3 regions of the Micromonospora sp. DT201 genome follow, and region 2 is predicted to be linked to each of the others. Evidence: riboswitches for the same ligand, from Rfam matches in the RefSeq annotation. Region 2 holds a riboswitch; each other region holds the start of a gene.
What was found. A riboswitch is a leader RNA that binds a small molecule or an ion and turns the genes downstream of it on or off. The one in region 2 is predicted to bind cyclic di-AMP.
Positions count from the first base shown of each region.

Region 1: linked by a shared signal. The riboswitch ahead of ACLQ28_RS22820 (coiled-coil domain-containing protein) and the one ahead of ACLQ28_RS05105 (NlpC/P60 family protein) in region 2 are both predicted to bind cyclic di-AMP.
Region 3: linked by a shared signal. The riboswitch ahead of ACLQ28_RS29280 (C39 family peptidase) and the one ahead of ACLQ28_RS05105 (NlpC/P60 family protein) in region 2 are both predicted to bind cyclic di-AMP.

Region 1 covers NZ_JBNCKP010000015.1:75,654-84,120, forward strand. The annotation lists gene ACLQ28_RS22790 (hypothetical protein) at 1-26, opposite strand, end outside; gene ACLQ28_RS22795 (STAS domain-containing protein) at 413-775, shown strand; gene surE (5'/3'-nucleotidase SurE) at 794-1,621, opposite strand; gene ACLQ28_RS22805 (1-phosphofructokinase family hexose kinase) at 1,618-2,580, opposite strand; gene ACLQ28_RS22810 (SRPBCC family protein) at 2,784-3,251, shown strand; gene ACLQ28_RS22815 (hypothetical protein) at 3,628-4,137, opposite strand; gene ACLQ28_RS22820 (coiled-coil domain-containing protein) at 4,375-5,442, opposite strand; cyclic di-AMP (ydaO/yuaA leader) riboswitch at 5,448-5,579, opposite strand; gene ACLQ28_RS22825 (cation diffusion facilitator family transporter) at 5,692-6,609, opposite strand; gene ACLQ28_RS22830 (HelD family protein) at 6,718-8,467, opposite strand, start outside.
Region 2 covers NZ_JBNCKP010000002.1:285,737-291,431, reverse strand. The annotation lists gene ACLQ28_RS05115 (pyridoxamine 5'-phosphate oxidase family protein) at 1-475, opposite strand, end outside; gene dcd (dCTP deaminase) at 575-1,153, shown strand; gene ACLQ28_RS05105 (NlpC/P60 family protein) at 1,213-2,190, opposite strand; cyclic di-AMP (ydaO/yuaA leader) riboswitch at 2,267-2,402, opposite strand; gene ACLQ28_RS05100 (N-acetylmuramoyl-L-alanine amidase) at 2,637-4,619, shown strand; gene ACLQ28_RS05095 (NlpC/P60 family protein) at 4,674-5,687, opposite strand.
Region 3 covers NZ_JBNCKP010000024.1:13,053-21,519, forward strand. The annotation lists gene pseI (pseudaminic acid synthase) at 1-680, opposite strand, end outside; gene ACLQ28_RS29260 (glycosyltransferase family 2 protein) at 814-1,989, opposite strand; gene ACLQ28_RS29265 (acyltransferase family protein) at 2,299-3,534, shown strand; gene ACLQ28_RS29270 (hypothetical protein) at 3,627-4,067, shown strand; gene ACLQ28_RS29275 (hypothetical protein) at 4,201-4,971, shown strand; cyclic di-AMP (ydaO/yuaA leader) riboswitch at 5,256-5,397, shown strand; gene ACLQ28_RS29280 (C39 family peptidase) at 5,631-6,467, shown strand; gene ACLQ28_RS29285 (alpha/beta fold hydrolase) at 6,602-7,351, shown strand; gene ACLQ28_RS29290 (hypothetical protein) at 7,426-8,403, shown strand; gene ACLQ28_RS29295 (CDP-glycerol glycerophosphotransferase family protein) at 8,436-8,467, opposite strand, start outside.

The sequences.
Region 1 (8,467 bases), on a different contig from region 2:
GCCAGCCCGGCAAGTCGCTTGATCATCGATGATCCTCTCCGTAACGGTGGGTGTACCGACCCGATGCTAGGTGGCGTCGGCAACCGTGAACACGGGTCCGACCGGGTGTCCGCAGGCGACACGCCGGTGGCACGGGGAGGCGTCGGTCATGGGCCGGTTGTCGGGCGCGTCGGGCCCGGACGGCTACCCTGGTCCGGCGGCGCGTCGGTCACGACCGAAGCGTCGAGGGTCGGATAACGAAAAGTCTTGAGTAATCAGATACTCAAAAGTGCGTATATGGGCGGCTTTGTGGGTCTGGATCCGCGAATTGCTCATCCCGAGGGGTGGCGACCGAGGCCGTCAGAGGAATACTCTCGGTCGCGGCCCGCGTACTGATGAGGCGCCCGGGGGACGGGCGGGTGGAGGTGCTCGCGTGAGCCTGTCGATCGTGAAGTCGGTTCTGTCTGGTGGTGTCGTGGAGATCGCCCCGCGGGGCGAGATCGACGTCGACACAGCGTACGAGGTGCGTGAGGCGATTGCGGAGGTGCTGGCCAAGGGTCGGCCGCTCCGCATCGAGCTCAACATGAGGTTGGTCACCTTCATCGACTCTGTCGGCATCAGCGCCATGGTTGCCGGCTTCCAGACGGCCGAGGTCAGCGACGTCAAGCTGGTGGTCACCGAGCCGAGCCGGTTCGTGCACCGGCAGCTCTGGGTGACCGGCCTGCTCGGCCTGTTCGGTGCCCCGGAGCCCTACTTCGCCGGCAACGCCACCCGCGAAGTGCTTCCCGGCGCCTGAGCGCACCAGGCATCCCCGTCAGGGCTGGTCGTCCAGTCCGGTCAGGTCGGTGTCCGTCGCCTCGGTGACCGCCCGGATGGCCGTCACCGAGGCATACCCGGCGGCCAGCAGCGCCACGTCCGTGCCGGGCTGGGCGGCCTGCCCCGGCTCCTCCAGCGAGGTCCGCACGTAGCCGTGGCCGGACTCCGCCACCGTCATCTGCACCTGACCGAAGCTGGCCAGCGTGCCTCGTCGCACCCCGAGCAGCCGCCCGTGTGGCAGGTCCGGTGCGTTCACGTTGAGCACGCTCTCCATCGGCGCGGAGGTCAACCGGGGGAGCAGGTCCAGGGCGACTCGTGCGGCGGTGCTCCAGTGCCGCTCGGCGTCGCGTACCCGGGCGGCGGCGTCCACCGCGGCACCACCGCTCGCGGCCGTCGCCTCACCTGCGGAGAGCACGTCGAGTGAGACCGCCATCGCCCGGCAGCCGTTCGTGGCGGCGGTGAACGCGGCACCCACCGTCCCGGAGTGCAGTACGGCCCGGCCGGCGTTGGCGCCACGGTTGATACCGGACAACACCACCGACGGCGGTGGGCCGAACGCGCCGTGCAGGGCGATCAGCGTGATGAAGCCGGGGGAACCAGCGACTCCGTACGCCGGCACGCCCGCCAGGTCCGGCAGCGGGTGGTCGTTCACGACGACCCGCCCGTCCCGCTCCACGGCGCTCATCGCGGCGCTGGTGCCGCTCGCCTCCTCCAGCGGCGCCGCGACCACCACGTCCAGGCCCCGCTGCCTCGCGGCCCAGGCCAGCGCCTGGATGCCGGGAGCGGCGATCCCGTCGTCGTTGGTGATCAGCACTCGCAGCGTCATCGCTCGACCACCCGGTCGGCCAGCTCGTCCGGGGTGGTCCGCTCCTGCGGCCGGCTGTCCGCCGGCACCAGCCGGACCCGGTCGACCAGGCCGGTGATCGAGTCCAACCGCCCGGTGCCCAGGCCGTGTCGGGTCACGTTCATCGCGCCGGCGGCAGCCCCGGTCCGGATGGCCGTCCGGATGTCCCCGCCTCTGGCCACGACGGCTGCCACCCCGGCGGTCATCGAGTCGCCCGCGCCGCGCGGGTCGGCGGCCTCCAGCCGGGGCATCTCGACCTCGAACAGCTCCCCGTCGATGAGCGCCAGCGCCGGCTGGTCGGCCCGGCTCACCACCACTGTCTCGGCGCCGGCGGCGTGCAGCTCGTACATGGCCCGGGTCAGCTCCAGGCTGTCGTCGCTGCGGGCACGGCCGTCGCGGATCAGCTCCTCGTGGCTCACCTTGAGGAAGAACACGCCGCTCTCCAGCACCGAGCCGAGGTGATCGCCGGAAAGGTCGACCACCACCCGGCCACCGTTGGCACCGAGGTCGGCGGCGAAGCGTCGGTACAGGTCCGCCGGGACGAGCCACGGCTCGTTCGGCCCACTGAGTACGCTCACCGCGGCCCGTAGGCCCTCGCCGAGAGCCAGGTTGTACAACTCGTCGAGTTCGTGCCGGCTCAGCGGCTGCCCGGGCACGTCGGCGATCTCCTGCCGGGAGCCGTCCCGGCGGTCGTGCACGTACCCGCCGCTGCCGGAGTCACGGACCACCACTTTGAGGTCCACGCCCTCGCTGATCAGCAGCGGCTCCAACACCTGGCCGATCTCTCCACCGAGGGCGGCGCAGAGCACCACGTCGACACCGAGCGACATCACCATCCGGGCCTGCCAGACACCCTGCCCGCCGGGGTGCAGGTGCAGCTCGGGGTGCTCGTTCGGCTGGTCCACGGTCACCGTGAGCTGCGGGGTGGGCGCGAAGACCATCACGTGCCCGCTCACCGGTCGTCACCGTTCACGATGTCGCGCTCCAACACGTCGGGTGATTTGTCACTAACCGACCCTAATGGGGCAGGTGGGGGCACGGCATCCCATCGGCCGGGGTTCGTCGTCGCATTGGCAGCCGTCGGGCGTTGCCAGCCAGACATCGGTACGGGACGATCGTGCGACCAACTGCGGCGGGAGACGGTGTGCTCAGCAGCGATACCTTCAGTTACACCGTCCAGGCCCGGTGTTCGCCGGCCGAGGCGGCGGCGATGCTCAGTGACCTGACCCGACAGGGTGAGTTGCACCCACTGATTGTTCGGGTCCGCCGACTGCCGCCCCGACCTGGTGCCCTGGCCAGTTACACGATCAACGACCGGCTGGCGGCCGGCCCGCTACGCTTCCGGACTACCTACCACGCCGACGTGCTGATCAGCGAGGACGACGAGATCGTCGTGGTGGCCCGCCAGTGGCCGGCCACCACGGTGCGCAACCACACCCGACTGCGCGCCGAGCCGGACGGCCTGGTCCGGATCGACGTCGACATCACCCTGACCGCGCCGACCCTCCTGTTTCGGTACGCGTTCCGCCAGGCCCGGGCCGCCCACCTCGCCCTGGCCACCCGGCTCGGCGCGGCCCTGGACCGCACCGGCGGCAGCCTGCCCCCTGCCTGACCGCACCCCGCACCCCGCCGCGCCCAAGATCGTGCTCGATCGTGGATGTCAACACCGTTGCGTTAGCGATCGGTTGCTGGGCGAAAGGGGCACGGTGGACTCCCGACACCCAGGTCCGTCACTCCAGAAACGCCCCGCCAGCGCCGATCTTGCAGTTTCGGTCGCCGATATGCGCGGAATGCTTGCTTATGTCGCGACAGTAAACGCAAGATCGCGAAGGAAGGGCCGCCCGTCCTCGTCGATCATGGAGTTGTGGTGCCTGGTTTAGTGCGGTTCGGGCACTTTGCCACCCACCACAACTCCATGATCGACGGGACAGTGCGGGGTTGACGAACTGTTGTCGTGGATGTAGTGGCCTGTGGGCGGCAGGAGGCCACTACATCGTGGTTGCAGCGCGATCACGGCTCACGAGGTTGGGTCGCGCGGCGGGACGCCGTCCCCAGGGCTTGTAGGTGGACAACACCGTCGCAATGATCATCAAGCTGGTCGACACCGCGGGTGCGATCACCAGGTCGGCGCGATCGCGTGCGGGCAGGGCGGCGCCCATCGCACCGGCGTGCCGCAGATTCGGGGTGAGCAGGAACAGCACCAGCCCGACCATGACCGTGGTGAGCACGAGCTTGACCAGCACCCAGCGGTAGCGCAGCAGGCCCCACGGGGTAAGTAGCGCGCTGGCGACACCGATCAGCCAGACCAGGACGCTCAGTGGCGCGAACAGCACGGTGCCGACCAGCGAGGTGACCGGGTAGACCACCGCCGGGTCGGCGCCACGCTGCACGGCGATGCCCAGGGTGAGCAGCACCAGGTCGGCGCCGAGCCAGCCGAGCGAGGTGACCAGATGCAGGGTGAGCAGCCCCTTGCGGGCGGTGGGTGGGATCCGAGGCATACCGCGATGCTGCCCGCCGACACCGGCCGGGTCGTCCGACCGCCAGCGACATCAGGGGTACGCCTGGCGACGTAGCCAGTGCCGACCAGGCCGGTGCGGCGGTACCGCCGCACGTCCATGGTCGACACCAGATTGCCGATGTCGGGGTATCCCGTCGCCCGGATACCCCGACATCGGCGAGGTGGAGTGGATCATCCCCGGCCGGTCTGGCCTGGAGACCTACTCGCCTCGGATGGATCAGTAGACCGACAGGTGTACGTGGTTGGTGTGGGCGCTGGACGGGTCACTTCCCGCTCCGCTGTACGACTTCCACCCGCTGCTGGGCAGCCAGATCTGCCTGTACCAGATCACGTACAGGACGGCGAGCCGGTCGGCGTTGCGGATGAAGTACGCGGCCAGGTTGTTGCCGTACGTCTTGTCGCCGCCGGTGGCGTTCCCGCCGAAGCCGTTCTTCTGCGCGGCGAAGTCGCAGGCCCGGCCCTTCGGGTGTTCACCGGAGCCGCTCGGGCGGTGACAGGAGACGTACCGGGTGAAGCCAGCGGCCTTGGCCTGGTTGAGGGCGTGCAGGGTGCGCGGGGTGACGCAGCCGTTGGCGGGCGTGGGGTCGTTGATGCTGCACCTCTCCGACGGCCAGGAGCCATCGGAGTTGCGCGGCGCGGGTTCCGCGTTGGCGGTCGAGGTGCCCCGGTTGGAGCCGGTGTCGGCGGTGGTCTGCGGCTGGGGCGTGTTGGCCACGGTCAGGGCCCGTTCGGCCTGCTCCTTGCGCTTGGCCATCACCGCGACCTGCTTGCGCTGCTCGGTGACCTCGCCGTTCAGAGCGAGCTGGGTGCGATTGGCCTGGTCCTTGCTGGCGAGCAGGTCGCGCAGCACCTTGTCCTCGTTGGCAGCCACCGCGCCCAGTGTGGCGGCCCGATCCATGAAGCCGTCGGGGGTGCCGCTGTTGATCAGCGCCGCCACCGTGCCGAGCCGGCCTGTGCGGTAGGCCACGCCGGCGATCTCGCCGACCTTGCCGTTACGGTGGGCGAGCTCGACCTCGATGGTCTTCAGCTGGGTGGTGAGCTGCTTCTGCCGCTGCACAGAGGTGTCCAGGGCGCGCTTGGCGTCCAGGTAGCCCTTGCTGGCGGCCTCGAGTTGGGCTCGCAGCGCCGGAGTGCCGCCCTCTTCGTCGGAGTCGGGTGCTGCGGCGGCCCGCAGGCCGGTCGGGGGAGCGGCCGAGGCGGTGCCGGCCGGAAGCGCGATGCTGAGGGCGAACATCGCGACGATCAGTGCCGCAAGTCGGGCGGCGGGTGGTCGTGCTGGTGCCACTGCGCATGTCCTTCCGTCAGCCGCCGACCGGGTTAGCTGACGGGTTCGGGACGGAAGATCCCTACCGCTGACGCGGATGCACCCCAGGAACGTGGTTCCCCGGTTCGCCTACGTGGGCAATTAGGCGGCGACCGCCACCGGCGCCGGGAGGGCGCCGCCTGGTGGAGGCCGGGACCGAGCCTACCGGTGCAGGTGGGACCCGTGCAGCCGATGTGACGGACGGTGCGTGCGTCATCACCGGAACTCGCCTTACCACTCGATCGAGCCGCAGGACCCCGAGGTGGCGCCGGGCTCGATCTGCAACGTCGCGTGCTCGATCCGAAAGTCGTCGTGCAGGGCCGTGCGCGCCGCGGAGAGCACCGCGCCGACTTCCGCGCCGGGCGCCATGGTCAGGTGCGCGGAGGCCACCTCCATGCCCGAGGTGAGGGTCCAGACGTGCAGGTCGTGCACCTCGACCACACCGGGGACCGCAGCGAGCCGGTCGTGCACGGCGGTCACCTGGAGGTGCTCCGGGGCGGCCTGCACCAGGATGCGGACTGCGGCGCGTGCCAGCCGCCAGGTGCGCGGCAGGATGAACACGCCGATGGCGACGGCGACCAGTGGGTCGGCCCACCACCAGTCGGTGACGGAGATGAGCAGCGCCGCGCCGATCACACCGAGTGAGCCGAGCAGGTCGCCGAGCACCTCCAGGTAGGCGCCCTGAAGGTTGATGCTCTCTCGGGCTCCGGCGCGGAGCAGGGCGAAGGCACCGACGTTCGCGAGCAGGCCGAGCACGGCCACCGCGAGCATCGGGCCGGCGATGACCTCGTGTGGGGCACCGAAGCGGCTGATCGCCTCGATCACCACGTAGACCGCGACGGCGGAGAGCAGGACGGCGTTGGCGAGTGCGGCGAGCACCTCGAGTCGGTAGAGCCCGAAGGTGCGCTGCGGGTCGCCGGTGGCCCGCCGGGTCGCGGTGATCGCGGCGAGCGCCATCCCGATGCCGAGCACGTCGGTGAACATGTGGCCGGCGTCGGAGAGCAGAGCGAGTGAGCCGGTGTGCAGGGCGGCCACCGCCTCGACCACCATCAGGGTGGCGAGCAGCCCGAACGCCGCCCAGAGTCGGCCCCTGTGCTGGTGTGCGGCATTGGCGACCGACCCGTGGTGGTGGTCATGACCTGCGCCCACGAGATCCACCTTCCGCCGCCAGTCGGGACCCGGTCAAATGTATGTTCACATCGCTATGTATGCAAGTATTCGGGTCGACGGCTCACCCGGCAGGCCAGCCGTCACAGATCAGCCGGTCGGGTCGATGGTGGTGAGTCGCTGAGTGGCCCGGGAAAGCGCCACGTACAGGGTGCGTACCCCGGCACCCGGATCCGCCCGGATCTCGCTCGGGGCGACCAGCACCACCCCGTCGTACTCCATGCCCTTGGCCTCCAGGCTGGTCACCACCTGTAGGCGCGGCGCGTCGAGCGCGTCGAGCCAGCCGGCGACCTCGTCGCGGCGGGGGACCGGCGTGATCACCCCGACGGTGCCCTCCACCTCGGCCAGCAGACCGGCGGCCGCCTCCACGGTCGCGGTCTCCAGCCCCGTCGCGGGCACCACCAGCTCGACCGGATCAACCCCGGTGGAGCGGACGGCGGTCGGCAGCGGCAGGTCAGGGTAGAGCCGGCGGATCTCCGCCGCGGCCACTGCGAAGATCTCCGCCGAGTTGCGGTAGTTGGTGGTGAGCGTGAAATCGTGTCGCTTGCGCCGGCCCAGCGCCTGGTCGCGGGCCTGATTCAGTTCTTCCGGATCGCCGGTCCACGCGGTCTGCGCGGGGTCACCCACCACCGTCCAGGAGGCAAGCCGGCCACGCCGGCCGACCATCCGCCACTGCATCGGCGACACGTCCTGTGCCTCGTCCACCACGACGTGCGCGTAATCCCGGTAGTCCTCCGGACGCTCCCGGGCCGCAGCCCGGGCAGCCCGCTGCCGTTCGCCGAGGGTGCTCAGCTCGCGTACGCCGCCAGCCAGTTGGAACGGGTCGCGCCGGGCCCGAGCCGGCTTCGCCGGCTTGCCGAGCAGCGCGTCCAACTCGTCCAACAGCGCCACGTCGGCGATGGTCAGCCCGTCGGTGTCCAAGCTCCGGTACGCGGCGCTGAGCAGCCGGATCTCCGCGCCGGAGAGGATCCCGCTCGCATAGCGGCGCAGGCGGTCCGGCTGGGCCAGCCAGCCGAGCACGTGCCGAGGGTGCAACCGAGGCCACCACGCCTTGAGAAACTCCCGGAACTCGGCCCGCTCGGCGATCTCGCCCTCGAAGGTCCGCTGCTCCGGCAGCCTGATGCCCACTTCGCGGGCCTGTGCCCAGAGCGCGGCGAACACCCCGTCGAAGCCGGCCCGGCGCACCTCGTTGCGCCGGGCGCCCCGGTGCAGCGCGCGGTCCCGGATCCGGTCCAATTCGGCCCGCTCCAGTCGCAGCAGCGTGCCCCGGTAGAGCAGCCGCAGCTCACCCGGGCCGCCCGGCACCGCGTCGCGGGCCGCCCGCTCCAGCACGCGGCGCATCCGCAGTGAGCCCTTCACCGCCGCGACCTCGGGCGGGTCGGGTCGGGTGGCGGTCATCCCCGGGAAGAGAGTGCCCAGCGAGTGCAGGGTCGCGGTGTCCTCACCGAGCGACGGCAGCACCGAGGCGATGTACTCGACGAAGACCGACGAAGGGCCGACCACCAGGATGCCGCCGCCCGCGTACCGGCTGCGGTCGGAATAGAGCAGGAACGCCGCCCGGTGCAGGGCGACCGCGGTCTTGCCGGTGCCCGGGCCACCCGCGACGATCGTCACGCCGGAGCTGGGCGAGCGGATCGCCTCGTCCTGCTCCTGCTGGATGGTAGCCACGATGTCCCGCATGCCCCGGCCGGTGGCCTTGGACAGGGTGGCCAGCAACGCACCGTCACCGACGACAGTCATCCCCTCCGGGGCGGCGGTCGGGTCCAGCAGGTCGTCCTCGATCCGGGTGACCCGCTCGGCGCGGGACTGGATCGTGCGGCGACGCACCACGTCCAGCGGC
Region 2 (5,695 bases):
GGGCGTGCGGGTCGAGCCAGACCCGAACAGCCGGCCGGCCCGGCGTGAGGCCCGGGATGCCCGCGATGTGCTGCTCGCGGCGGGTCAGCATCGCCACGTCGACGGTGAACTCGAACAGCTGCCAGTCGACCTGCGGCTCGGCACGGGCGCCCTGCGCCAACCGGGCCACCCGTGCGGGATCGGTGACCGGACGGGCACGCCCCGCCACGTACGCCTCGTCGTCGCTCTCCTCCGGGGGGAACGAGTGCAGCGCGTAACGGCCGTCGCGTTCGAGGTCACGGCGCTTTGGGGAGTCGATGATGAAGCAGAACAGGCCTTCGTCGGTGATGACCGGCGAGACCGGATGGACTCGGGGCCCGCCGTCGGCGCGGACCGTGGCCAGGTAGCCGAAGCCCGGCCCGTACTGCTGGATGAGAACGCGGATCCCGTCGGCGAGTCGGGGCTCGTCAGCGGCGAATTCGGACCAGGAAGCCATGTGGGCATTCTATCGAACAAATGTACGAGCAGCGACCTCGACGCGCTGGTCACTGGCACCGATTCCTAGGGCTTTGGGCACCGCGGCTATGGTGGTCCGATGCTGCTCTCCGACCGCGACCTGGTCTCCGAGATCAAGGCCGGCACGCTGGGCCTGGAGCCGTTCGAGCCCACCCTGGTCCAACCTTCCAGCATCGACGTGCGGCTCGACCGACTGTTCCGGGTCTTCAACAACCACCTCTACACCCACATCGACCCGGCGATGCAGCAGGACGACCTGACCTCGGCGGTCGAGGTGCCCGACGGCGAGCCGTTCGTGCTGCACCCGGGGGAGTTCGTGCTCGCCTCGACGCTGGAGGTCATCTCGCTGGGCGACCAGCTCGCCGGCCGACTGGAGGGGAAGAGCTCACTGGGTCGGCTCGGGCTGCTCACGCACTCCACCGCCGGCTTCATCGACCCGGGCTTCTCCGGTCACGTGACGCTGGAGCTGTCCAATGTCGCGAACCTGCCGATCACCCTCTGGCCGGGCATGAAGATCGGGCAGCTCTGCATCTTCCGGCTGTCCTCGCCGGCCGAGCACCCGTACGGCTCGGTGGTCTACGGCTCGCGCTACCAGGGCCAGCGGGGGCCGACGCCGAGCCGCGCCTGGCAGCACTGGCGCATCTGGCCCACCCGCTGAACCCATGACGACGAGGGCCCGCCGCGACGAATCGCGACGGGCCCTTCAATCACCCTCGATCAGCCTGGGCGGCCGTAACTGTGGATCGGGCCGTCGTCGACCTTCTTCATCTTGACCGGTTGACCGGCCTGCGAGGCGTGCACCACCCAGCCGTTGCCGACGTACATGCCGACGTGGTGGATGTCGCTGTAATAGAAGACCAGGTCGCCGGGGCGTAGATCCGCTCTGCTGACGTTCTTGGTGGTGCGGCTCTGCGCGGCGGCGTTGTGTGGCAGCGACACGCCCGCCTTCGCCCAGGCGGCCAGCATCAGGCCGGAGCAGTCGTACGAGTTCGGGCCCTCGGCACCCCAGACGTAGGGCTTGCCGATCTGGGCGCAGGCGAACTTGACCGCCGTGCCCGCGGCACCGCCGGGATAGCTGCCGGGGCAGGGCGCCGGGCGCAGCGGGCCGCCGCCACCGTTGCCGTACACCTTGAGGCGCAGTTTCTGCAGCTTGTCGATCTCAGCGTTGATCTGCTTCTTCTTCGCCGCCAACTGGGCCTCGGTGCGGGTCAGCTGGGCCACCATCTCGTCGAGCGGGGCCTTCTGCCCGGCCAGCTCGTTGCGGAGGTCGGCCACCTGCTGCACGTCCTGCTGCTGGTTGTGCGCGAACCGGTCGAGCATCTCAAGCTGGCCAACCACCTCACTGGGTGTCCGGCTGCCCAGCACCGCGTTCACGGTCAGGACGTTCTCGCCCTTGTACGCGCGCACGGCCAGGGCACTGACCTTGTCCATCGCGGCGTCGACCTGACGCTCCAGCGGGGCGATCCGGGCGGCCAGCGCGTTCGCCTGCTTGCGCTTGGCGGCGAGGTCGGCCCGCGTTGCGTTGTGCTGTTCGATGATCGGCTCGAGCTTGTTCCAGTCGGCGTCGATCTGGCGCTCGATCTCAGCGACGGACGGGTCGGCGTGCGCCGCCGTGGCGCTGCCGGTCAGGACGACGGCGACGCCGACCAGTGCGGCGAGGGCGGTGGTGAAGCGGGACCAGCGTGGGCGCGGCACGATCGACGTCAGATCGGCTGATGCCGACCGTCCGGACGACGGCCGCGGGGCATGGAGTGCCACCGGGGTTCCGTACTCCTTCTTCCTGACCGCCTACCGGGTTAGCTGACGGGTTCGGGCGGGAAGTCGGCGCCCTACCGCAGTGACTGCGGATTCACCCCGAGGGACCTGGGTCCCCGGTTCGCTCGGAAACGACTCGGCGGTGTCGGTCCGTTACCGCCCGGGCTGGGCGGAGCTGCTATCGGGCCGACGAATGACCAGAGTAGAGACGCCTGTTACCGATCCGCAACCCGTGGGGCCGTGACACTCCGTACCGATCAGGGAGGGTCACGGACCGTACGTGAAGATTTCCTTCTGGACACGTCGAGATATGGAAAGGTATTGACGCAGACTCCCGGGCGGCGCGAAGGTGACCTCACCTTTATCCATGGAATCTAGGGGGTTCGATGCACCGTCCGACCCTGCCCGCCAGCCGGCGCGCACTGCTCGCGGCCGCCGTGGTCGCCGCCGCGACAGCGGTACCGCTACCCGCCGGCGCGGCCGCCGCCGCACCCACCGCCGACCGCCAGCAGCAGTACGCCGCAGCAGCAGCCGAGTACGGCGTACCAACCGACGTGCTGCTCGGCGTCTCCTACCTGGAGTCACGCTGGGACAGCAACGCCGGCACACCGAGCACCAGCGGCGGCTACGGCCCGATGCACCTGACCGACGCCCGGCATGTGGCCGCGCTGCCCGGGGGCGGCCACCACGACGCCGGCACCGAGGACCCGCGCGGCGACGGATCCCGCCTCGCGCTCGCACCCGCTCCCCGACCGGCCGAGGACCCCGCGCCGCCCGCCGCCGCGTTGCAGACCGTGGACGCCGCCGCCGCACTGACCGGTGCCGCTCCCGACTCGCTGCGCACCGACGCCGACGTCAACATCCGGGGCGGGGCGGCGCTGCTGGCCTCGTACCAGCGGGAGTTGGGCGCGCCGGTCGGTGCCGCCACCGACCCGGCCACCTGGTACGGCGCGGTCGCCCGCTACGCCGGCGCGGACAGTGCCGACGCCGCAGCGGCCTTCGCCGACGAGGTCTTCACCACCATCGGCGCCGGCGAGTCGCGGGTGACCGACGACGGCCAGCGGATCACGCTGCCGGCCCGGGCCATCCGGCCGGAGCGTTCCTGGCTGGACCGGCTGGGCCTACGCCGCCTCGCCCGCCCGGACGGGCTGGAGTGCCCCAACACCATCTCCTGCGAATGGCTTCCGGCGCCCTACGCGGCGTTCGGCGACGGGGACTACGGCAACCACGACCTCGCCAACCGGCCCGCCGGGCAGAAGATCGAGTACATCGTCATCCACGACACCGAGGCCAGTTGGGCCACCACCCTGAAGCTCGTTCAGGACCCGACCTACGTGAGCTGGCACTACTCGCTGCGCTCGGTGGACGGGCACGTCGCCCAGCACGTGCAGACCAAGGACGTCGCCTGGCACGCCGGCAACTGGTACGTCAACGCCAAGTCGGTCGGGCTGGAGCACGAGGGCTTCGCGGCGCAGGGCACCTGGTACACCGAGGCGATGTATCGGACCTCGGCGAAGCTGGTCCGGCACCTTGCGCTGCGGCTGGGCATCCCGCTGGATCGCCAGCACATCATCGGCCACGACAACGTGCCCGGCACCACCGCCGCGACCGTACGCGGGATGCACTGGGACACCGGCCCGTACTGGGACTGGACGCACTACTTCGAGCTGCTGCACGCGCCGCGGCTGGACACCGGCACCCCGGCCACCGGCCTGGTCCGGATCGACCCGGACTTCGCCACCAACCAGCCGGCGTTCATCGGCTGCGTCACCGCCGGTGTGCCGTGCGCGCCGCGCGGCTCCTCGGCTGTGGTGCTGCGCTCCGCGCCGTCCGCGGACGCGCCACTCGTCAACGACATCGCGCTCCGCCCCGACGGCACCCCGAACACCATGGAGGTGTCGGATCACGGCGCCCGGGCCTCCGCCGGCCAGACGTACGCGCTGGCCGGCCGGCAGGGCGACTGGACGGCCATCTGGTACCTCGGGCAACGGGCCTGGTTCCACAACCCGGCGTCCGCGCCGACCGCCAGTTGGACCGTCGGCCTGGTGGCCACCCCGAAGCCCGGACGGGCCACGATCCCGGTGTACGGGCGGGCGTACCCGGAGCAGGCGGCCTACCCGGCCGGCGTGCCCTACCAGGAGATCTCGCCGCTGCAGTACACCCTGGCCGCCGGGCAGCGGTACGCCGTCGGCGCGGTACTGGCCGGCGAGTACTACCGGGCCAGCACGGTCGACGGCTCCTCGCCCGGCGACTGGACGGTGATCCGCGGCAAGAACCGGTACGTGCAGATCCAGTTCGGCCACCGCATCATGTACGTCAACCTGGCCGACGTGCAGTTGCTGCCGTCCCCGCTGGGCGCCCCCCGCTGAGAAACCACGACGGCCCCCGGTCGGTGACCGGGGGCCGTCGTCGTGCCTGGGTGATCAGCCGGGTCTGCGGAACCCGGCGACCGGCATGGTGTTGATGCTGGACACCTGCACGGGTTTACCGGCCCGAGGGGCGTGCACCATCTGGTTGTTGCCCAGATAGAGCCCGACATGACTCAGGCCGGAGAAGAAGAAGACCAGGTCACCGGGGCGGGCATCGGCTCGTGAGACGGCCTTGCCCTCGTTCCACTGGTCACCGGTGAAGTGGGTGAGGTAGATCCCGGCCGCCTTGTAGGCGTACTGGGTCAGCCCCGAGCAGTCGAACGAGTTCGGGCCGGTGGCGCCCCAGACGTACGGCTTGCCGACCTTGCCGCAGGCGGTCCTGATCGCGGTACGGGCGGCCGAGCTGACCACGCCGTTGATGGTCGGGCAGGCCGCGGTCACGACCGTGGTCTTGGGCATCGACGCCTCGAGCTGCTTGATCTCGGCGTCGATCTGCTTCTTCTTGGCGGCCAGCTCGTTCTGCTGCTTGGTCTGGGTGGCGATCAGCGCGTCCAGCTTCTGCTTCTCGCCGTCGTACTTGGCCCGCACGGCCAGCACGCCCTCGACCTCCTTGTGCTCCTGCGCGGCCAGCCGGTCGAGGACGGTGAGCTGCTCGGTGAGCGTGTCCGGCTTGGCGCTGACCAGCAGCGCTCCGATGTCGTGCGACGGGCCCGACATGTAGTAGCGGGAGGCGAGATCGCCGACCCGGTTGAGCGCCAACTCACTCTGCAGCGACAGCGGCTCGATCTTCTTCTGCAGGTCCGTCGACTTCTGCCGATTGACCTTCAGCTGCGCCCTGACCTTGTTGTACTGCTCGATGGTGGGCTCCAACTGCTCCCACTTCTTGTCGATCTGCGCCTCGATCTCGTCGACCGAGGGCGCGGCGTGTGCCGGCGCGCTGAGCAGACCGGCGCCGACTGCCGCGGCGGCGACCAGGACGAGCAGGCGATGGGCAGCGCGGCGCAGGCCGCCCGGCCGAGCAGACATTTTCAGGTCGTGACGATGAGGGGGCATGGTTGCCACCGGCACCGACTCCT
Region 3 (8,467 bases), on a different contig from region 2:
ACCGCCACCCCGATGCCGGGCGTGTGGTCGGAGAGCCCGACCGGCACGTCGAACGCACCGGCCAGCACCGGCAACCGGCGCAGGTTGCTGTCGGCCGGCGGTGCCGGGTAGGACGCGGTGCAGGCCAGCAGGACGATGCCCGCCGCGCCTCCGGCACGGGCGGTTCGTACCGCGGCGTCGATCTCGGCCACCGTCGCCATGCCCGTGGAGATCACCATCGGCTTGCCGGTGCTGGCCACGAGCCGGATCAGCGGCAGGTCGACCAGCTCCGAAGAAGCGATCTTGTACGCGGGCGCGTCCAGCGACTCCAGCAGCTCCACGGCGGTCGCGTCGAACGGCGACGAGAAAACGGTCAGACCACGTTCGCGGGCCCGCTCGAAGATCGGGGCGTGCCACTCGTACGGGGTGTGCGCGCGCTCGTAGAGTCGGTACAGGTTCTCCCCGCCCCACAACTCGTGCCCGCTGGAGATCCGGAACGCCGGGGTGTCGACGTCGATCGTGATGGTGTCCGGCCGGTAGGTCTGGAGCTTCAGCGCGTGCGCCCCGCTCTCGGCCACCGCGTCGACGATGGCCAACGCCCGGTTCAGATCGCCGTTGTGGTTGCCGGACATCTCGGCGACCACGAACGGTCGCTCCCCGGCACCGACCGCGTGCGGTCCGATCTTGATTGTCGCCGTCATTCCGACCTCTGCTCAGGTACGCCCGCACCGGGGTGCGGTGGTGCTGTCGTCGTCCGCCCGGCGGGCGGACGACCTGGAAAACCAGGGCGCCGGGAGCCGCCCCGGCTCCCGGCGTGGTGTGCGGTGGGGGCGGTCACGGCAGGCGGCCACCGGCCAGCGCGTCGCGCCGCTCCATCGTCATGGCGAGCCCGCCGTCCCGCGTCGTCGTGGCGCCCGCCCCTCGGCCAGGGTCCTCGTCGGCGCTGACCGAACTGGTTGCGGCACCGACGCCACCCGCCGGACCGCTCCGGCGTAGGCGACCAGCGACCCGGTGTGCCTGGCGCAGTGCCGAGTACGCCACCCAGTCCCCGCGCCCGACGAGGCGGTGCTTGAGCCCGTTCACGCCCGAGGGCAGCGGGTAGCCGCCGGTGGGCAGGTATCGACGGTAGTGCTCGGTGGCCCGGTGGAAGAAGGATCGCCGCAGGTGTGGGTGCAGCCGACCGTCGTTGCCCACGACCACCAGATAGTGGCTGATCATCAGCTGGAACAGCTCGGCCTGCAACTTCTCGTCCGGGTGCTTGCGGGCGACCCAGTCCATCAGCCGCTCGTACTGGGCGAATGCGTCGAAGTGCCGACCGCTGCGGGTGGAGGTGATCGCGCCCTGCCGGCCCTGCCGGTACAGGTAGCAGACCCGGTCCAGCACGGAGACCTTCTCCGCACCGATGATGAGGGGGTGGCTGAACGGGATGTCCTCGTACCAGCCCGGGAAGAACCGCAGCTCCAACTCGCCCAGGAAGTCCCGACGGACCACCTTGTTCCAGGCGGTGTGCTGCACCCGCAGCAGCTGCGGCTGGTCGGTCAGTCGGGTCACGCCGGGGATTCCGTGCAGCAGGTGACTGCTCGCGTCGACCTCCCGCCGGCCGTCCTCGTGCACCCGGAGGTGGTCCAGCATCAGCACGTCGGGCTGGTGCTGGCGAAGCCGGTCCAGCACCGCCGGGATCGTGCCCGGCGGCAACCAGTCGTCGCTGTCGATGAACCAGACGTACCGGCCGGTGGCCACGTCGAGCCCGGCGTTGCGGGCCAGGCCCAGGCCAACGTTGCTGCTCAGGTGCACGACGCGGACACCGTCGCGTCCGGCGGCGTACGAGCGGAGCATGTCGCCGCAGCCGTCCGGGGAGGCGTCGTCGACGGCGATCAGCTCAACTGCGTCCGATTCGCCCACGGGGACGTCGGCCCGGATCGACTCAAGGCACTGATACAGGTACGCCTCGACGCCGTACACGGGCACGACGATGCTCAGCAGCGGTGCGTGCGTCGGCTCATTGACCACGCCCGCCACCTTCGACGACCCGGGTGGCCAGCCCCGGAACCTCACGTGGCCGGCGATGGTGGAGTCTCTGAACTCCCGCCGAGCGGAAGGTTAACGCCCGCCGATGGGCGGTCACCTGACCCGGGAGACCGTGGCCTGACCGGCCGGCAGGTGGCGGTGGGACGCGTCCGGTTCACCCTGGAGTGACCCGGTAGGGTGCCCCGGTGCGGCCCTGCCGGGCCGTCGCGGGCGTCGCCGTCGCGCCGTCCGACGCCGCGGCGAGGAGGATACGGACGTGCTGGTGACCCTGCCGAGGTTCGGAGTCCCGGCATGACGAGCGCCGCAACGGTGTCAACTGCCCGGCCCGCCCCCGCACCAGCCCGACTGCCCTCGCTGACCGGGCTGCGGTGGATCGCCGCGTTGCTGGTCTTCGGTTTCCACGCGGGCACCATGCGGATCATCGCCGAGCCGGACTACAAGGCCGTGGTCGACGCGTTGTTCACTCTCGGCCTGTCCGGGGTGCAGTTCTTCTTCATCCTCAGCGGTTTCGTGTTGGTCTGGTCGGCCCGCGCGGGCGACTCCCGGCGCACCTTCTGGCGGCGACGGGTTGCCAAGATCTACCCGAACCACCTGGTGCTGTGGGGGGCGGCGCTGCTGGTCGCCTGGTGGTTCGCCGACCCGGTCCTGCCAGCGGCCGCGTTGGAGAACGTGCTGCTGTTGCAGGCCTGGGATCCCCGGCCGGGCTGGTTCTACAGCATCAACACCGTGAGCTGGTCGCTCTCCTGCGAGTTCTTCTTCTACCTGTGTCTGCCGCTGGCGTTGCCGCTGCTGCGCCGGGCTCGGCCGAAGCTGCTCTGGGCGCTGATCGTCGTGCTGCCGCTGCTGATCCTCGCGCTCTGGCCGGCCCAGCAGTTGGTGCCGGAGGTGAGCCGGTGGTGGTTCACCCAGATCTTCCCGCCCGTCCGGTCGCTGGAGTTCTGGCTGGGCGCGGTGGCGGCCGAGTTGATGCGCCGTGGCCTCTGGCGTGGTCCGGGGCTGACCGTAGCCAGCGGGATCTTCGTGGCCACCTGGGTGGCAGCCGCGGAGTGGATTCGCGCCGAGCTGTGGACCACTCTGCTCGCGGTCGCGTACCTGCTGGTGATCGCCGCCGCCGCGGACGCGGACGTGCGGGGTAAGCGTTCGCCGTGGCGGTCCCGGCCCCTGGTCTGGCTCGGCGAGGTCTCGTTCGCCTTCTACCTGGTCCATGTGCTGGTGATGACGAGCGTGCTGCGCTTCACCGGTGACTGGGGGACCGGCTTCGAGGGCTGGCGCGGCCCGGTCGCGGTGCTCGGTTTCCTGCTGGTGAACCTGGTCCTCGCCGGGTTGCTGCATCGCTTCGTCGAGACCCCGATGATGCGCCGGCTCGGGCCGCGCCGTCCGGCCCGGCCGCCCGTGCCGCAACAACGCACGCCGGTAACCCAGGCTGCCGGCAACGACGCCCGCAACGCCGATGGCGACGGGACTCAAGCCGAGGCCGGCGGGGCTGACCAGGCCGGGAGCCAGTCAACGTACGTCGACTCGCGCTGACTCCGTCCACCCTGGTCAGGGGGTTCGGCGCGGCGTGCGGCGACACGCCCGGGGTCGGTGCGCCCGGGTCGGCACGGCGGTAGCGTGGGGGCGTGCTTCCGGTCGCGCTCACCTGTCCGCTGTGGTGGGTGGCGCGCTGGGCTACGCGGGTGCTGACCAGCCTTGCCGTGGTCGCGGCCCTGGCGCTTGGCGCCGGCACGGCCTCGGCCGCCGCGCCCACCCTGAGTGCCGTGCCCACCCTGAGTGCCGCGCCCAGCCTGAGTGCCGAGCCATCGGCGTTCGCGCCCGGGCTGCTCGCGGCATTCAGCCGGCCCACCTCGGGCGAGGGTGTCGTGCACCCGGCGCAGGCGGTCCGTGCGGGGGCCGGCGAAGAGTCCTTCCCGGCCGGGTCGGTCGACTCGCATCCGGCGCCGCCCGGAGGCCAGGGCACCATCGCGGCAGGCGTGCTGCCGGTGCACGCGGCCGGGTCCGACCGGCTGCCTCTCGTCGACGGTCCACACCGCTGGGCTCCCCGGGGCCCACCCCGGCGCTGAGCCACCCGGGACAAGCGTCCCGTCGCTGCGCCCCGTCGACCTACCAGCTCTGCATCCCGCCGATCCGTGGCCCGCCGTGGCCAGGAGGCCGGTGGGGCTTCCCATCGCTTGTTCTCTCCCCGAGGTGCCGACCATGGAGACCGTCGTCTTCTACCAGTTCCTGACCGAGGTGCCGCAGGCCGCTGCCATCTGGTCGGCTCTGTTCCTGCTGGCACTTGGCGTACTCGCCGTGCTGGTCGCCCGCCCCGAGCGGGACCGGCCCACGGACGACCCGCTCCCCGTCGCGCCGACCGCCCGCGAGTTGGCTGCGGCCGAGGCCGTCGACCTACGCCGGTACGCCGAGGAGGTGACCGTGGCCGCGGCCGGCGCGGCCAGGACGGCACGGCGGCGACGCGATGCCTGGCTCTCCGCTCAGGAGCAGATGGAGCGGGCCTTGGCGGGGTACGACGAGGCGGACACCGCCGCCCGTCGCTTCGCGGGGTCCGGGGCGCTGCCCACCCCGCACACCCCCCGGACCCCCGCCGAGTACGTCGCTCGGGAGCGCTACCTGCACCGTGCGGCGACGGCGGCGTACTGGCGGGGCGATCTGACCATGGCGCAGCTCGGAGACGTGTTCGCCCACCGGCACGGCTGGGATCCCCGACGGCACCCGGTCGAGCAGGAGGTGCTGCTCAGCCGGGCGATCCGGGACGCGAGGCTTGCCGACTACCAGGCCGCGGCCACCGAGGAGCGGGCCGCCTGGCGGAGCGCGGAACTGGCCGCCGAGTCGGCGCGCGCCCTCGCCGATGAGGCGTACGCGGCAGCGGCCCGGCTGCGGCCGAGCCCGGCACCCGCCCGACGGGCGGCGAGCGGGGCGTCCCGTCCCGCCCTCGTGGCGCGTTGGCGCCCAGCCCGTGCGGGTTGAGTCCGATCCGTTGTGTGAGCCCGGCCACGCTATCCGGAATTCGGGCGTCCGGCACGATCGGCTCGATTTTTCCCGTAATTGTGGCCGCATTATCGGCGGCCTGTCCGGTTGTCGCCCGGAGGCGTCACCGTAACCGGTTGTCCCATCGAGTCACATCATCAGCAATACGCGCAGAAATTGCTGCACCAAATCAGGTTTACGCAGGTGAACCTTGCTTGGCAGGCCGCGAACAGGCCAGTAGTGTCGTCCCGTCTGGCGCGGTAACCGATCGCAAGAGGCGACGCCGTGTCGACCCGCTCAATCGTGATCAACGAACCGGGGACCCATCAGTAAGTCTGGGGTGAATCCGCGAGCCACGGCCTGCGGTAGGGCGATCTTCCCGCCCGAATCCGTCAGCTAACCCGGTAGGCGGTGCCGGAAGGAGTTCCAAACTCGTGCAGCACCTCTCCACCCCTCGGCTGTTCCCTCGCCTCCACGGCGCAGCGGTGCCCCCGCTCATCCGTCCAGTGACGGTGAGCTGACCCCCCGGGTCATCGCCTCTCCCGCCCGGCCGCGCCGGGCGTTTCCCTGAGCGGTTCACCATCCGCGGACCACGGTCCGCGCGCTGGCGCCTGCCCGGATACCGGTCCGGCCCCGGTGTGCCGCTCTCCCCTCGATCCGTGGAGGACCCCGTGAAGCACACCATGCAGCGTCAGCTCCGCCGTTTCGCCACCGAGCGCCCGTTCCAGATCCTCGCCGCTTCTGCCGCGGCCCTCGTGATCGCCACCACCACCGGTGCCCTGCTCACCGATGCCGACGACGCCCCGGCCAGCCAGCGCACCGCGACCACGGTCGCCGAGATGCGCAGCGACACCGCCGTCTCCAGCGACGCGTCCCCCTTGGCCAGCGCCGCGCCGAGCACCGCCGCACCGGCTACCAGCGCCGCGGCTCCCGCGGCCAAGGCCAGCAGCAACCCGGACCTGACCCGTAAGCCGGAGCGGCCGAAGCCACCCGCGACCAAGGTGCTCGACTACGACTACGAGGCGCAGAACACCTACTACAACTGCGGCCCGGCGGCCACCCGCAACGCGCTCAGCGCCACCGGCATCGACCGCACCCAGGAAGAGCTCGGTGCCGAGATGGGCACCACCGAGATGGGCACCAACTCGGCCGAGGACACCACCCGGGTCCTCAACGCCGAGGTGAAGGGCTCCCCGTACCAGACCCGGATGTTCGCCGGCGCGCCCAGCCCGGCGCAGATGGACCAGCTCCAGGCCGACGTGGTCAAGGCCATCACCGAGGGCCGGGGCGTGGTGGCCAACGTCGTCGGCGACGCCACCGACACCGACGGTGGCTGGCACTCCTACGGCGGCGGGCACTACATCGCTGTCGTGGGTTACAAGGACAACGGCCGGACCGTGCGGATCGCCGACTCGGCGAACCCGGCCGACCCGTCGTACTGGGTCACCACGATCGACCTGGCCAACTGGATCGCCAGCCGGGGCTACTCCGCCTGACACAGGCACGCTGACCGCCGCGGGCGCCGTCCCTCACGAGGGGCCGGCGCCCGCGGTGTCTTTCCCCAGCGGTACGGCGTGCGCCACGATCGGCGACTCTCGTCCGGGGCAGTGAACCGTGGCAGACTGCGGCCGTGGTGGATGAATCGGTTGGTCACGCCGGCCGCAGGCCGTTCCTTCTGCTGCTGCACGGGATGGGCGCGACCGGGGACGTCTGGCTGCCGTGGGCGCCGTTGTTGGAGCAGCACTGGCCCGGGCGGTGGCTGGCACCGGACCTTGCCGGCCACGGCTGGGCGGCGCCGCTGCCGTCGTACTCCTTCGAGGGTTTCGCCCGGCAGATCGCCCACCGCGGCCTCGCCGCCGACGACCGGCTCGTCGTGCTCGGGCACTCGCTGGGTGGAGTGGTCGGCTTGGTGCTGGCAGCCCGCGACGCCGGGATGCCGGTGGACGCGGTGGTCGGGCTGGGCATCAAGGCCCTCTGGTCGCCCGCGGAGCTGACCCGCGCCGCCGAGATCGCCGCCCGCCCGGTGAGCTGGTTTGCCAGCCGCACCGAGGCGGCCCGCCGCTACCTGCGCGTCTCCGGACTGGCCGGCCTGCTTCCGCCGGACCACCCGGTCGTGGACGCCGGGCTGCGCCAGGTCGACGGCCGCTGGCGTCTCGCCATGGACCCGGGGGCCTTCGCCGTCGGCGAGCCCGACCTGGCCGCGCTGCTGGCGGCGACCGACGTGCCGGTGGTGCTGGCGCGCGGGGAACACGACCCGATGGTCACCGACGAACAGCTCAGGGAGTACGGCGTTCCGGTCGCCACGCTGCCCGGCCTCGGGCACAACGCGCACGTGGAGGACCCGGCGGCCGTGCTGGCGCTGCTCGACCCGTATCGCTGAACTCTCCGGAGCGTGTTCGGGAGCAGGAATATCGGTCGTGCCACGCCCACGCCGAGGCATACGATCCTGCATCGATGCCTATCACCGATTCGACACTGCTCGTCAGCGTGAGCCTGAACGTCGTCGACACCCGACTCGACGACGCGGTGCGTCGCTGCCAACCGCTCGTCGCCGCGCTCACCCCGGATGGCCTGACGGTGGCCCGTACCGATCCCGATGGCGCCCGCGGCGGGGTGAACGTCGACCTGACGCTCCTGCCGCCCCCGCCGCCTGCGTCGTCGGGCGCGGACGCGGTGCGCCAGTTGGCCGCGCCCCTGCTGAGCCGCTTCGGGTGGAGCAGCGGCGATGTGGAGGTGGATGAGTCGGCGCGCGGCCACCCGACGCTCTTCGTCGCCGGCCACGAGCGGAGCAGAGGCGGAGTGACCCCGATCTGCGTGTCCGTGCTCACCGTGGGCGACAACGCGGACGACGCGCTGGATCTGCCCACAGGGGAGCTCGCCGGGCAGGCCACCGCCTCGGTCCGGCGGCTGCCCCTGGTGGCCGCCGAAGACGACGTCGTGGTGCGGGTACGCGCCCGGTTGGAGGCCTCGGATCTCGACGAGGCCCTGGCCCGCTGTCTTCCGCTGCTGGGGCGGACGGACGTGTGGTCCGCCGTTGTCCAGCCGTGGGCGACCGAGATCGACGGGGTCTGGGAGCTGACCATGCTCCTCGTGCTGCCGCCGGTCGGTGTTTCGCCGCGAGCGCCCTTCGGGCCGGCGGTCGCCGCTCTGGCGGCGGAGTTCGGGCTGCCCGCCGACGATCTGCGCATCCACCCGGTTGCCTCGTGGTCGGTGGGCCTGTTGGAGGCGACCCGGCCGCCCACCGCAGCGCCGACGGTTCAGGCCCTGTACGTGCGCACGGGTGCCGACCCGTTCGACCCGCACCCGGTGGACAATCCGGTGGAGACCCGGGAGATGGTGCTCCCAGACCTGGACGAGGACGGTGTGGACGGGGCCGAGTTGATCAGCGCGATCGAGGAGTCGTTGCGCGACGCCGGGCACCGCTCGGATTGACCTAGCTCCCTTGCCTGGGCCGACAGTCGAGGTCAGGCCAGGGGGGAGAGCTGCGGCGAACGCT